DNA from 2 places in the Nonomuraea sp. NPDC046570 genome. Region 1 is predicted to be linked to the other one. Evidence: riboswitches for the same ligand, from Rfam matches in the RefSeq annotation. Region 1 holds a riboswitch; the other holds the start of a gene.
What was found. A riboswitch is a leader RNA that binds a small molecule or an ion and turns the genes downstream of it on or off. The one in region 1 is predicted to bind glycine.
Positions count from the first base shown of each region.

Region 2: another riboswitch for glycine. It lies ahead of gcvT (glycine cleavage system aminomethyltransferase GcvT); the one in region 1 lies ahead of gcvP (aminomethyl-transferring glycine dehydrogenase).

Region 1 is NZ_JBEYZF010000072.1:4,373-11,580, reverse strand. It holds gene ABZ911_RS41810 (MerR family transcriptional regulator) at 1-655, shown strand, start outside; gene ABZ911_RS41815 (FHA domain-containing protein) at 1-2, shown strand, start outside; gene ABZ911_RS41805 (bifunctional nuclease family protein) at 789-1,259, shown strand; gene ABZ911_RS41800 (MerR family transcriptional regulator) at 1,406-2,026, shown strand; glycine riboswitch at 2,073-2,165, shown strand; gene gcvP (aminomethyl-transferring glycine dehydrogenase) at 2,324-5,191, shown strand; gene ABZ911_RS41790 (tetratricopeptide repeat protein) at 5,267-6,064, shown strand; gene ABZ911_RS41785 (hypothetical protein) at 6,081-6,431, opposite strand; gene ABZ911_RS41780 (alpha/beta family hydrolase) at 6,514-7,119, shown strand; gene ABZ911_RS41775 (DUF5999 family protein) at 7,179-7,208, opposite strand, start outside.
Region 2 is NZ_JBEYZF010000015.1:105,910-113,117, forward strand. It holds gene ABZ911_RS23830 (amino acid deaminase/aldolase) at 1-1,078, opposite strand, end outside; gene ABZ911_RS23835 (DUF6286 domain-containing protein) at 1,214-1,822, shown strand; gene ABZ911_RS23840 (hypothetical protein) at 1,822-2,340, shown strand; gene ABZ911_RS23845 (L-serine ammonia-lyase) at 2,327-3,703, opposite strand; gene gcvH (glycine cleavage system protein GcvH) at 3,770-4,159, opposite strand; gene gcvT (glycine cleavage system aminomethyltransferase GcvT) at 4,156-5,241, opposite strand; glycine riboswitch at 5,371-5,468, opposite strand; gene ABZ911_RS23860 (NB-ARC domain-containing protein) at 5,701-7,208, shown strand, end outside.

The DNA.
Region 1 (7,208 bases):
GAGCTCGCAGGCGGCACGCTCGCACATGAGCATCGGGGAGGTGCTCGCCCTGTTGCAGGGCGAGTTCCCCGACGTCACCATCTCCAAGATCAGGTTCTTGGAGGGCGAGGGCCTGATCGAACCCGAACGCAGCCCCTCGGGCTACCGCAAGTTCACCCACATGCACGTGGAGCAACTGCGGTACATCCTCACCGAGCAGCGCGACCACTACCTGCCGCTGCGGGTGATCAAGGACAAGATGGCCGAGGCGCTCGGCCGTCCGCGGGCTCTTCCCGAGGTCAAGGAGGAGGTCCGCTTCAGCCGCGCGGAGCTGCTGCGCGAGAGCGGTCTGGACGAGGAGACCCTCGGCGAACTGGAGGACTACGGCCTGCTGAACCCGGTGGCCAGGCGCTACGACGCCGACGCCCTCGTCATCGCGCGCAGCGTGGGCGCGATGGCCAGGTTCGGGCTGCGGGCCCGGCATCTGCGGGCGGTCAAGGCGGCGGCCGAGCGCGAGGCGGGGCTGATCGAGCAGAGCGTGGCGCCCATTCTGAAGCGCCGGAGGCCCGGGGCCGTGGGGGAGGCCGACGAAGTGGCCAGGGAGCTGTCAGGCACGCTCCTGGAGCTGCACGCCGCCCTGCTGCGCGCCGGGGTGAGGGACGTCCTGGGCCGCTGATCCGCCGCTAACGGGGCCGCCCGGACATTGCAGGCTCCGCGGGTGTTACGTTGAATTGCGGAAGTGGTCAAACTATTGCCGTGCCGAGCCCGGGTGCCCGCGGGCCTCCGGCCAGTCGAATTCGGAGCAGCCCGTGTTGCAGATGGAGGTCGTGGGTGTTCGGGTAGAAATGCCCACTAATCAGCCGATTGTTCTGCTGAAGGAGGCGCACGGCGAGCGATTTCTGCCCATCTGGATTGGCATGGCCGAAGCCACCGCCATCGCGCTCGCCCAGGCGGACGAGCCGCCGCCGCGGCCGCTGACCCACGATCTTTTCAGGGACGTGCTCAGCGCTCTCGGCGTGGGACTGCGAGCCGTCAACATCGTCGCCCTGCGTGACGGGATCTTCTTCGCCGACCTGGTGTTCTCCAACGGCGTGGAGGTCAGTGCCCGTCCGTCGGACTCGATCGCGCTCGCCCTGCGAACCGGGGCGCGCATCTTCGCCAGCGAGGAGGTCGTCCAGGAGGCGGGGGTGCTGATCCCTGACGATCAGGAGGACGAAGTGGAGAAGTTCCGCGAGTTCCTTGACAAGATCACGCCCGAAGACTTCGGTCGCGCGGGGTAGCAATTCACTCCATTTACGCTTCACGACGCGCCGGGCGGGATCGTTGACTGAGATTGTTCACGGTCCTACGGTGCAAGTGAAACCCGTGGTTGCCCTTGACGAACCCCCAGATCAGACCGCGGGATGAGAGAAAGCCGGAGGTCCGCGTGGCGGTCAGCAGCGGCGAGGGAAAGACGGCCGGCCAGGAAGATCCGGTGCCGCGCGAGAGTGCGCGGCAGCGTGCCGGTGAGCAGGGTCTGCTCTTTGACGAGCAGCCTGCGACGCTGCCTGGTGACATCGGCTATCGAGGCCCGACGGCCTGCTCTGCGGCCGGCATCACCTACCGGCAGCTCGACTACTGGGCCAGGACCGGCCTGGTCGAACCGACGATAAGAGCCGCGCAGGGCTCCGGCTCCCAGCGGCTCTACAGCTTCCGCGACATCCTGGTGCTCAAGGTGGTCAAGCGCCTTCTCGACACCGGCGTCTCGCTCCAGCAGATCCGCACCGCCGTACACCATCTGCGTGAGCGCGGGGTCGGTGACCTGGCGCAGATCACGCTGATGAGCGACGGCGTGAGCGTGTACGAGTGCACCTCCGCCGACGAGGTCATCGACCTGCTTCAGGGCGGTCAGGGCGTGTTCGGCATCGCCCTGGGCCGGGTCTGGCGTGAGGTCGAGGGCTCCCTCGCGGAGCTGCCGGGGGAACGCGCGGCGGTCGAGGACGAGGTCCCGGCCGACCATCCCGCTGACGAGCTGGCCCAGCGGCGGCGTGCACGACGCACGGGCTAGTTTCCACCGCCCTCGCGGCTGGCGGTAACCTTGACCTGAAAGCCGACGACCCCGTGCGGGAGAGTCCCCGGCAGGCCCGGGGCGCCGAAGGAGCAACCCTCCCCGGAATCTCTCAGGCATCCTGTACCGCTCGGGTGAGGCAACTCTGGAAAGCAGGTGCGCCCGCCAGGCGCGTCTCACCGACGGTGCAAGCCCCCGATCCCGGGGGTGAAGCTCTCAGGTCGAGATGACAGAGGGGGAGATCCGGCATACGCCCGCGCCCTGGCGCCGGTCTCCAAGCCTCGGGAGGCACCGTTCATGACCGACCTGTCGTCACCCCTCAGTGATCTCACTGCCCCTCCGTTCGCGACGCGCCACATCGGCCCCTCCGACGCCGAGCAGCAGAAGATGCTCGAGACGGTGGGCTTCGAGTCCGTCGCCGACCTCGTGGCCGTCGCCGTGCCCGAGTCCATCAGGGTCAAGGACCTGCTCAAGCTGCCCGCGGCGGCCAGCGAGACCGAGGCCATCGCCGAACTGCGCGCCCTGGCCGGCCGCAACCAGGTGATGACCTCGATGATCGGCCTCGGCTACTACGACACGATCACCCCCGCGGTGATCAGGCGCAACCTGCTGGAGAACCCCGGCTGGTACACCGCCTACACGCCCTACCAGCCGGAGATCTCGCAGGGCCGCCTGGAGGCGCTGCTCAACTTCCAGACGGTCGTCTCCGACCTCACCGGCCTCGACGTCGCCGGCGCCTCCCTCCTCGACGAGGCCACGGCCGCCGCCGAGGCCATGACCCTGGCGCGCCGGGCGGGCCGGTCCAAGAGCGACGTGTTCGTCGTCGACGCCGACGCCCTGCCCCAGACCAAGGCCGTGCTCGCCACCAGGGCCGAGCCGCTGGGCATCACGCTGGTGGAGAGCGACCTGACCGGCGAGCTGCCCGAGTGCTTCGGCGTGCTGGTGCAGTACCCGGGCGCGAGCGGCCAGATCCGCCACTTCGGCGCCGTCGCCGAGCGGGCGCACGCCGCGGGCGCGCTCGTGGTGGCCGCGGCCGACCTGCTGGCGCTCACGCTGATCGCCGCGCCGGGCGAGCTCGGCGCCGACATCGCGATCGGCTCCTCCCAGCGCTTCGGCGTGCCGTTCGGCTTCGGTGGCCCGCACGCCGCCTTCATGGCCGTCCGCGAGGGCCTGCAGCGGCAGATGCCCGGCCGCCTGGTGGGCGTCTCGGTGGACGCCGACGGCGACCCCGCCTACCGGCTCGCCCTGCAGACCCGCGAGCAGCACATCCGCCGCGAGAAGGCCACCAGCAACATCTGCACCGCGCAGGTGCTGCTGGCCGTCATCGCCGGGATGTACGCCGTCTACCACGGCCCCGACGGTCTGCGCCGCATCGCGCTGCGCACCCACCGCCTGGCCGTGACGCTGGCCGAGGCGCTGCGCGAGCGGGGCGTGCCCGTCGTGCACGAGACGTTCTTCGACACCGTCCTGGCCCGTGTCCCAGGCCGGGCCGCCGAGGTCGTCGCCGAGGCTGCCGCCCGGGGTGTCAACCTGCACCTCGCCGACGCCGACCACGTCTCGATCTCCTGCGACGAGAAGACCGAGCTCGCGCACGTCGAGCAGGTCGTCCTGTCCTTCGGCGCCGAGCAGGACGTCCCCGCCCTCGCCGGTCTGGCCGAGCGCAGCGGTCTGGGGGCGCTGCCGAGTGCGCTGCTGCGCGAGAGCGACTACCTGACCCACCCGGTCTTCCACACCCACCGCTCCGAGACCGCGCTGCTGCGCTACCTGCGCAGGCTCCAGGACAAGGACATCGCGCTCGACCGGTCGATGATCCCGCTGGGCTCGTGCACGATGAAGCTCAACGCGACCACCGAGATGGAGCCCATCACCTGGCCGGAGTTCGCCGCGATCCACCCCTACGCCCCCGAGGAGCAGGCGGCCGGCTACCTGGAGCTGATCAAGGGCCTGGAGGGCTGGCTGGCCGAGGTGACCGGCTACGACGCCGTCTCCATCCAGCCGAACGCCGGCTCGCAGGGCGAGTTCGCCGGGCTGCTGGCGATCCGCGCCTACCACCGCGCCAACGGCGACCTCGGCCGCGAGGTGTGCCTCATCCCGTCCTCGGCGCACGGCACCAACGCCGCCAGCGCCGTCATGGCGGGCATGCGCGTGGTGGTCGTGGCCTGCGACGACGACGGCAACGTGGACCTCGACGACCTCAACGCCAAGATCGACAAGCATCGCGACCAGCTCGCCGCGATCATGGTGACGTACCCGTCCACGCACGGCGTGTACGAGGAGGCGATCACCGAGGTGTGCGCCAGGGTGCACGAGGCGGGCGGGCAGGTCTACGTCGACGGCGCCAACCTCAACGCGCTGGTCGGCCTGGCCAAGCCGGGCGAGTTCGGCGCGGACGTGTCGCACCTCAACCTGCACAAGACCTTCTGCATCCCGCACGGCGGCGGCGGCCCCGGCGTCGGCCCGGTCGCGGTCCGCGCCCACCTGGCCGAGTACCTGCCCGGCCACCCGCTGCGCGACGGCGGCCCCGTCGGGCCCGTGTCCGCGGCGCCGTACGGCTCGGCCGGCATCCTGCCGATCTCCTGGGCCTACATCCGGATGATGGGCTCCGACGGCCTGCGCGCCGCCACCGAGCAGGCCATCCTGTCGGCCAACTACCTGGCCCGCAGGCTCGCCCCGCACTACCCGGTGCTGTACACCGGGCGCGGCGGCCTGGTCGCCCACGAGTGCATCATCGACCTGCGCCAGATCACCAAGGAGACCGGCGTCTCCGTCGACGACGTCGCCAAGCGGCTCATCGACTACGGTTTCCACGCCCCGACCATGTCCTTCCCGGTCGCGGGCACGCTGATGATCGAGCCGACCGAGAGCGAGGACATCGCCGAGCTGGACCGCTTCGTCGACGCCATGATCGCGATCAGGGGCGAGATCGCCAAGGTCGCCGCGGGGGACTACGACCGCACCGACAACCCGCTGCGCAACGCGCCGCACACGGCCGACTCGCTGGTCGCCGACGAGTGGAGCCACCCCTACAACCGCACCGAGGCCGCCTACCCGGTGCCCGCCCTGCGCGACGGCAAGTACTTCTCGCCGGTGCGCCGCATCGACCAGGCGTACGGCGACCGCAACCTGGTCTGCGCCTGCCCGCCGCTTTCCGCCTACGAGGACTGACCTTCCCTGGCATGTCGGCAGACGTGATCGCCCCGAGTCGTTAGGCTCGGGGCGATTGTCGTCTAAGGAGCCTTGTTGACGTCCCCAGAGCTCGACACCTCATCCCTGGACACCGCCCGGCGCCTGGCCGAGACCGGAGATCTCGACCGCGCGGCGGCCATCTTCATGAAGCTGTCCGCCGACCCCGCCGGTCCGGACGCCGCGCAGGCGGCCGTCGGCCTGGCCGTGGTGCTACAGGAGCGCGGCGACCTGGCCGGAGCCAGGGCCGCCGCCCGCGCGGCGCTGGCCAGCGGCCATCCCGAGTACGCCGCCCAGGCCGCCTGCCACCTGGCTCGCGGCTTCGAGCGGGAGGGCGCGACCGACCAGGCCAGGGCCGCCTGGCAGGCGGTGCTGGGCGTGGGCACCGTCACCTACCTGCCACTGGCGCATCTGGCGCTGGCCAGGCTGTCCACTCAGCAGGGCGAGTTGCTGGACGCCGAGCGGGAGCTGCGCGCGGCGATCTCCGTCGGCGATCCCGAGCTGGGGCCGAGGGCCGCGCAGGAGCTGGCCGAGCTGCTGCTGGACCAGGGTGAGCCCGGGGAGGCGGCCGAGGTGCTGCTGGAGGCGCTGGCGGGCGCCAAGGGGGCCGCCGTGGGGCGGCTGCGGGTGCTGCTCGGCATCGCCCACCTGGAGCTGGCCTGCGGGGAGTTCGCGGGGGCGGTGGAGGAGGGGGAGGAACCCCAGACGGTGGCGCTGTCCATCGAGTTGCTGGCCCGCACGCTGCCGCTGCGCGGGCGCGCCGACGACGCCGAGCGCGTGTGGGCCTACGGCCTGGACCACCCCGACGACACCCTCGCCACCGAGGTCCGCCTCCGCCTGGACCGCGACGCCTGACGGCGGGGCCCCGCCGTCAGGGGCGGCGGAAGATCGCGGCGGCGGCGGCCAGGTTGATCACCACGATGCCGACCCAGACGAGGAGCAGTCCGTCGAATCCGGCCGTGCCGGCCCCGATGCCGGTCAGCGGAATGCCGATGCCCAACGATCCCAGCGCGATCGGGACCATGACCGCGCCGGCGCTCTTGGTCTTGGCGGGCGGGCGGTGGCCGTACCCTTCGAGTTCGCCGCGCACGCGCGTCGCGATCGTCTCGTCCAGCCGCGCCACGAACGACTCGACCAGCGCGGCCTCGTACTCGGGACCGAGTTCGCGGCGCGCGTCGAGGGTCGCGTGCAGGTCCTCGCGGAGGGAATCTCTCTCTGGCATCCCCTCATTGTCGCAGGCGAGCGACGCGCCGCCATCGGCCTGGAGTGCCGGACCGCGATCCTCCGCAGGTACCGTTTTCCGCATGGAGGTCATCACCCCGCGCGGTCCCGCCCTGGTCGAGGTGGACGAGGTGGCGCGGCCCGAGCTGCTGCTGGTGCTCACGCACGGCTCGGCCGGCGGAGTCGACGCGCCCGATCTGCTGGCGGTGCGCGACGCGGCGACGAAGGGCGGCGCCACGGTGGCCAGGGTGCTGCAGCCGTTCAGGGTGGCGGGGGCGCGGGCGCCGGGGTCGCCGGCCCGTCAGGACGAGGCGTGGACGGTGGTGCTGGCCGCGCTGCGCGAACGTTGGCCGGACCTGCCGCTGGTGCAGGGCGGGCGGAGCAACGGCGCCAGGGTCGCCTGCCGTACGGCGGTGGCGGTCGGGGCGCGGGGCGTGGTGGCGCTGGCCTTTCCGCTGCACCCGCCGGGCAGGCCGGAGAAGTCCCGGGCCGACGAGCTGCGCGGGGCAGGCGTGGACGTGCTCGTGGTCAGCGGCGACAGGGATCCGTTCGGGGTGCCCGACCCGGCCGACGCGGCACGCCTGGTTGTGCTGCCGGGGGAGGGACATGACCTGAAGAAGGACCCCGCCAGGGTGGGCGAGGTGGTCGCCGAGTGGATCGCGCGGTTTCGTGGAGCCCCGTCACGCTGATCACGGTGCGGGGCTCGCTGCCGAGCCCCTGTGCTGCCGCCCGTGGACGTGCGAGCGCGTCAGGCCGCGCCGACGAGCGGGTACGGCCG
Region 2 (7,208 bases), on a different contig from region 1:
TGAACCACACCCGGTCTCCGATGCGCAGGTCCTGCGCGGCCTGGCCGAGCAGCGGCGTCTGGACCTCTCCGGCACCCTCGTCCGCCGAGTACGTCAGGCCCGCGGGCAGGTACGGCTGGGGGAGCCGGTTGGCCCCCGGCGTTCCGGAGGCCGGGTAGCCGCCGCCGAGCACGGTCACCACGTCCAGGGCGGGACGCCGTACCACGGGCAGGGCGAAGAGGGCGGCGGGCCGTCCGGTGAAGCCCCGGTAGAAGTCGAACAGCCGGGGATGGAAGAAGCCGGATCCCGCTGCCACCTCGGTGACGGCCTTCTCCCGCACGGTCTTCTCGATGCTGCCGGTGCCGCCCCCGTTGACGAACTCCAGGTCGCAGATCTGCCGGACCGCGTTGACGATGCGGCCCCGCCGGACGATCAGCTCGCGTGCCGACCGGCCCTGCATCACCCGGATGGCCTTGGCGAACGCGGCGCTGCCCGGCGGGTCGTCGCCCACTCCGGCGATCTGGGCCTCGTAGGCCATGAGGCCGACGAGCCGGAGCCCGGGGCGCTTGGCGAGGTCGGTGGCCAGGTCGACGGCGTCCTCGGGCTCCCGGATGGGCGAACGCAAGGCACCTGCCCGGAACCGCCCCCCAAGGGCGACAAATCCGGCGTCGATGTCCATACATATCCGGATTTCTTGGCGGTTGGCCACCTCGGACACCGCGGACTCTATGAAGTCGAGATGGTCCGTGCTGTCCACCATGACGGTGATCTCCCGGGCCGCCCTGGCGTCCCCGGCCAGCCGGGCGAGCGCCTGCCGGTCCACGGTCGGGTAGGCCACCACGATGTCCCGCACCCCGGTGGAGACCAGCCACAACGCCTCGGGCAAGGTGAACGCGAGCACCCCGTGGAACCCGGGCATACCCAGCACCCGCTCCAGCACGGCCCTGGACCGGATCGACTTGCTGGCCACCCGGATCGGCTTGCCGCCCGCCCGGCGTACCAGGTCGGCCGCGTTGGCGTGGAGCGCGGCGAGGTCGAGAACGGCGAAGGGTGGGTCGAGCGCGGCCGTGGCCAGGTCATAGCGCTGTCGATCGTCCATACCAGCAGGGTAGCCGTCATTGAATATGAGTCCAGTTCATATTAACCGCACCCCTGGAAATCCCCATGATCGTGCAAACGGGCGGCGAGGAGGGCCGTCGGCTGCTAGCCGGGGGCTGTACCTCTGGTCGGTGTGATGACAACTCTCCAGGGGATCCTGCCGGGCGCGGCCTCCCGCCCCGAGCAGGAAACCCCCAGGCGCAGGGCGAGCAGGGCGCTCAAACCGGCGCGTACACCCGCCGGGGTCGCGGTGGCGCTGGCCCTGACAGCAGGGCTCGGCCTGACCGCGGTCGAGGTCGTCGCCGCGCTGATGGGCGAGCGGATCGGCCTCGTACCCGTCGACCAGGCCGCGGACCTGGCGGCGGAGCACCCGTGGTCGAACCCCTTCGTGGTCGGCGGCGCGCTGGTCGCCGCGGTGCTCGGCACCATCCTGCTGCTGCTCGCGCTGCTACCGGGCCGGGCCAGGCTGGTGGCGGTGGAGACCACCGACCCGCGCCTGGTCATCGGCATCACCCGCTCGGGCCTGCGGCGCACACTGCGCGCCGTGGCCGAGGACGTGGAAGGGGTGATCCGGGCGAAGGTACGGCTGCGCCCCCGGCAGATCGAGGTCGTCGTGGTCACCGAGGCCGACCGCACCGGCGCGACGCTCCGGCAGGTCGGCGCCGCGGTGGGGGACAGGCTGAACGGCCTCGGCGCCCTCTGCGCGAGCGAGGTGGTCGTACGGCTGCGCAGAAGGGGCCTGTGATGCGGCAGTACACGGGCAACAGGGTCGGCTTGGCCGTCGTCGGCGCCATCCTGCTGGGCGCGGGCGCGTACACCTTCCTGCGCGGCACCGGCACCCTGCCCGCGCAGCCGAAGGGCGCCCGCATCCTGCGGCCCGGCCTGGCCGCCTACCTGGCGCAGCACCCGTGGGCCTGCTGGGCGGCCGCGCTGGTCCTGGTGCTGTTGGCGATGCTCGCGCTGCGCTGGCTGCTGATGGCGGCCGGTTGGGGCCGGATCGGCAGCCGCGACGGCACGGGCACCGCGCTGCTCTGCGTCGGGCTGAAGGACGTCGAAGGCGTCGGCCGGACACGGGTCAGGGTCGTCGGGAAGCAGCGGCTGCGCCTCGCGGTGACCTGCCCGCCCGCCGCCGACGTCGGCGCCGTGGCCGGCCGCCTCGACCGCGAGGTCGTGGGCCGGATCAGGCGCGAGGTCGGCGACGACGAGATGGGCGCGCTGGTCAGACTGCACGTACGGCGAAGCGGGCCGGTCAGCACTCGATGATGTTGACGGCGAGCCCGCCGCGCGAGGTCTCCTTGTACTTGTCGAGCATGTCGCGACCGGTCGCCTTCATCGTCCGGATGGCCTTGTCCAGCGAGACGAAGTGCTTGCCGTCGCCGCGCATCGCGATGCGGGCGGCGGCGATGGCCTTGACCGAGGCGACCGCGTTGCGCTCGATGCACGGGATCTGCACCAGCCCGCCGATCGGGTCGCAGGTCAGCCCCAGGTTGTGCTCGATGCCGATCTCGGCGGCGTTCTCCACCTGCTCAGGCGTGCCGCCCATCACCTCGGTCAGCCCGGCGGCGGCCATCGAGCAGGCCGAGCCGACCTCACCCTGGCAGCCCACCTCGGCGCCGGAGATCGACGCGTTCTCCTTGAACAGCACGCCGACGGCCGCGGCGGTGAGCAGGAAGCGGACCACGCCCTCGTCGTCGGCGTGCGGCAGGAAGCGGTTGTAGTAGGTGAGCACGGCGGGGATGATGCCCGCGGCCCCGTTGGTGGGGGCGGTGACGATGCGCCCGCCGGCGGCGTTCTCCTCGTTGACGGCCAGCGCGAACAGCGACACCCAGTCCATCGCGTGCAGCGGGTCCTGGGCGGGCGACTCGGACTGCAGGCGGCGGTGGAGCTGGTGCGCCCGGCGCTTGACCTTGAGGCCGCCGGGCAGCACGCCCTCCTTGGCGATGCCGCGCCGCACGCACTCCGACATGACCCGCCAGAGGGTGAGGATCTCCGCCCGGATCTGCTCCTCGGTACGGCCGAACGCCTTCTCGTTCTCCATCATCAGCCCGGAGATCGACAGCCCCGTCTCCGCGCAGTGCGCGAGCAACTCGGCGGCACTCAGGAAGGGGTACGGCACGACCGTGTCGTCCGGCTTGATCCGGTCCGCGCCGGTGGCGTTCTCGTCGACGACGAAGCCGCCGCCCACCGAGAAGTAGACCTTCTCGCGCAGCGGGTGGCCGTCGGCGGTGAAGGCGGTGAAGCGCATGCCGTTGGGGTGCTCGGGCAGCGAGATCTTGCGCTCGAAGACGAGGTCCTCGCCGATGACGAAGGGGATGGTCTGCGTGCCGTACAGCTCGATGGTGCCGGCGGCGCGCATGGCGGCCAGCCGGTCGTCGACGGTGTCGACGTCGACCAGCTCGGGCTTCTCACCGGACAGTCCGAGCAGGACCGCCTTGTCGCTGCCGTGGCCCTTGCCGGTCAGGCCGAGCGAGCCGTACAGGATGGCCTCGACGCGTGCGGTCTTCTCCAGCAGCCCGTCGTCGTGCAGGCCGCGGGCGAACTTGTGCGCCGCCGCCATGGGGCCGCCGGTGTGCGAGCTGGACGGGCCGATGCCGATCTTGAAGAGGTCGAAGACGCTGATCGCCATTGATGATGCGCCCTTCAGGCGGGGGATCGAAGGCCGGGGCCCGGAAGGGCCCCGGCGGTTGCGGGACTATGAGTCGCCGGAGGTCAGCGCGGTGTACTCCTCCGCGCTCAGCAGGTCCTCGGGGTCGCTGTCGAGGCGGACGCGGAACATCCAGCCTTCGCCGTAGGGGTCGTTGTTGACCAGGTCGGGGGTGTCCACGACGCTCTGGTTGACCTCGACCACCTCGCCGGAGACCGGCGCGTAGATCTCGCTGACGGACTTGGTCGACTCGACCTCGCCGATCGAGTCGCCGGTCGCCACCGTGGCGCCCATCTCGGGAAGCTGCACGTAGACGACGTCACCGAGAGCCTCGGCCGCGAAGGCGGTGATGCCCACGGTCACGGTGCGGCCGTCGTCGAGGCCGGCGACCCACTCGTGCTCCTTGGTGTAGCTCAGGTCGTCGGGGATGTTGCTCACTTGTTCCTCCTGTAGAAAGGCAGCGCGACCAGGTCTACCGCCTCATGGCTGCCGCGGATGTCCACGGCCAGATCTTCACTTACCCCAGTGTCCACGTAGGCGAGCGCGATGGGCTTGCCCAGGGTCTGGGACGGGGCCCCGCTGGTGACCTCGCCGACCACGGCGCCGTCGTGCGTGACCGGGTAACCGTGGCGCGGCACCCGGCGGCCCCGCGCGACCAGGCCGACCAGCCGACGGCCCGGCGGGATGTCCTTGAGCGGCTCCAGCGCGGCCCTGCCGACGAAGTCGCCCGGCTTGTCGAATTTCACCACTCTGCCCAGGCCCGCGTCGAACGGGGTGAGCTCGGCGTTCAGCTCGTTGCCGTACAGCGGCATACCCGCCTCCAGCCTGAGCGTGTCACGGCTGGACAGCCCGGCGGGCAGCAGGCCGTACGGCGCGCCCGCGGCGGTGATCGCGTGCCAGAGCGGGGTGGCGTCGGCGTTGGCGACGAACAGCTCGAAGCCGTCCTCGCCGGTGTACCCGGTGCGGGCGATCAGCGCCTCGCGGCCGTCGACCACGCCGGGCAGCCCCGCGTAGTACTTCAGCCCCTCCAGGTCGGCGTCGGTCAGCGTGGCCAGGATCTCCTGGGCGCGCGGCCCCTGCACGGCGATCAGCGCCCACTGCTCGGAGCGGTCCTCGACCACCGCGTCGTACGGCTTGGCCCGCTCGGCCAGCTCGACGGCCACCATCGGGTAGTTGGAGGCGTTGGCGACGACCATGAACTCCTCGTCGCCGAGGCGGTAGACGATCAGGTCGTCGAGCACCCCGCCCCGCTCGTTGACGATCATGGTGTACCGGGCACGGCCGGGCGCCAGCGCCGACAGGTGGCCGACCAGCGCGTAGTCCAGGGCCTCGCCCGCCTGCGGCCCGGTCACGAAGATCTCGCCCATGTGCGAGAGGTCGAACAGACCCGCGGCCGTGCGGACGGCGTTGTGCTCGGCGGACTCGCTGCCATAGCGCAGCGGCATGAGCCAACCGGCGAAGTCGGTCAGCGTCGCACCGAGATCCTGGTGGATGTCTCGCAACGGTGTAGGTCGGGACATAGTTCGCACCTCACGACAGATTGGATGCCAGCATCCTCCCCCTCTGTCATGGTTGCCTGAGAGCTTCGCCCGGTGTTTTGCCGGACTTTCACCTTCGGCGAGGCCACAGGCCTGCTTTCCAGAGCTCACCTGGTCCGCGCGGTCCTTTGCCTTGAGAGGTTTGCGGGGAGGGCTTGCTCCTTCAGGGGTCCTGACCGGATGTCAGGACGCTCTCCCGCACGGGGTCATCGGTGTCGGCCACCAGCCTAGTGTGCCCACGGGGGCGAGCGTAATTACCGCGCGGTGCCGAATGTCCCACCGGACGGGATGACCGCCGGGTCGTCCCAGGGGGCGACGGGCGGCTGTCATCCCTCGCATGCTGGACAATCCGCCACCGATCTCACTGATCGTGCTCAGGCCGTGACGCCTTCATGGTTACGATCGGCTGACGTCAAATCCACGACGACGACATGAGAACGCGTGATCGGTGCGGTGGAGGGCGGGCGGTCCGGAAACCTGCCCGCGGAGATGACGAGCTTCGTCGGCAGGTCGCGGGAGCTGGAGGACGCGACCGGGCTACTGGCGCGCGTCCGCCTGCTCACCCTCACCGGCGTCGGCGGCGTCGGCAAGACCAGGCTGGCGCTGCGCGCGGCCGAACGGGTGGCGGGCGCCTACCGCGACGGCGTCTGGCTGGTCGAGTTGTCCGCGCTGCAGGACGAGGCGCTGCTCGCGCACACCATCTGCGAAGCCCTCGGACTACGCGACCAGAGCGCCAAGCCGCAGCTCGACGTCCTGGTCGGACAGCTCGCCGACAAGCGGCTGCTCATCCTGCTCGACACCTGCGAACACCTGGTGCGGGCCTGCTCGTCCCTGGCCGAGGCGCTGCTGCGGGCCGCGCCCGGCGTACGGCTGCTGGTCACCAGCAGGCAGGCGCTCGGGCTGCCCGCCGAGCACGTGCTGGCCGTACCCCCGCTGGACGCGGTCGAGATGGGCGGGGACGCGGTACGGCTGTTCGCCGAGCGGGCCGTCGCCGTGCAACCGCGCTTCGAGCCGAGCGGGGCGGTGCTGCGACTCTGCCGCAGACTGGACGGGATCCCGCTGGCGATCGAGCTGGCCGCCGTACAGCTTCGGGTGTTCTCGCCCGAGCAGATCCTGGAGAACCTCGACGACCGGTTGTTCTCGGCGGGCAGCCGTACCTCGATGCCCCGCCACCAGACGCTGCGCACCGCGATCGGCTGGAGCCACGAGCTGTGCGAGCCGCTGGAACGGCTGCTGTGGGCCAGGCTCTCGGTGTTCAGCGGCGACTTCGACCTGGACGCGATCACCGCGGTGTGCGGGCACGAGCCGCTCACCCCGCAGGGCGCGGAGCGGGCGCTGGAGGGACTGATCGAGAAGTCGATCGTGCTGACGGCCGGACGCCGCTACCGGATGCTCGACACACTGCGCGTCTACGGCCGCGAATGGCTCGCCCACCTCGGGCAGGAGGCCGACCTGCGCCGCCGCCACCTCGACCACTACCTGGGCCTCGCCCGCTGGTTCCACCAGGAATGGAAAGGGCCCGACCAGATCGGCTGGTCGCGGCGCATGTCCGGCGAACTCGCCAACATCCGGGCGGCCTTCGACCACTGCTGGTCCGACCCCCGGGAGCACGAACGCGGCCTGGACATGGCCGGGCACCTGGTCTGGTTCTGGGTCGCCTGCGGCTACCTGCACGACGGCAGACTCCAGCTCGACCGCGCGCTGGCCCGCTGCCGGGGGCCGAGCGCCGCGCGGACCGCCGCACTGTGGGCGTGCGCGTGCGTCGCCATGACGCAGGGCGACCACGACACCGCCGAGGACCTGCTCGCCGAAGGCGCGACCGAGGCTCGCGCACAGGACGACGAGATGGGCGCCGCGTACATCCTGACCCTGCGCGCCGGGCTCGCCCTGCTGCGCGGCGACCTCACCGAGGCGCGCGTGATCGCGAGCCTCGCCGAGCGGATCCACCA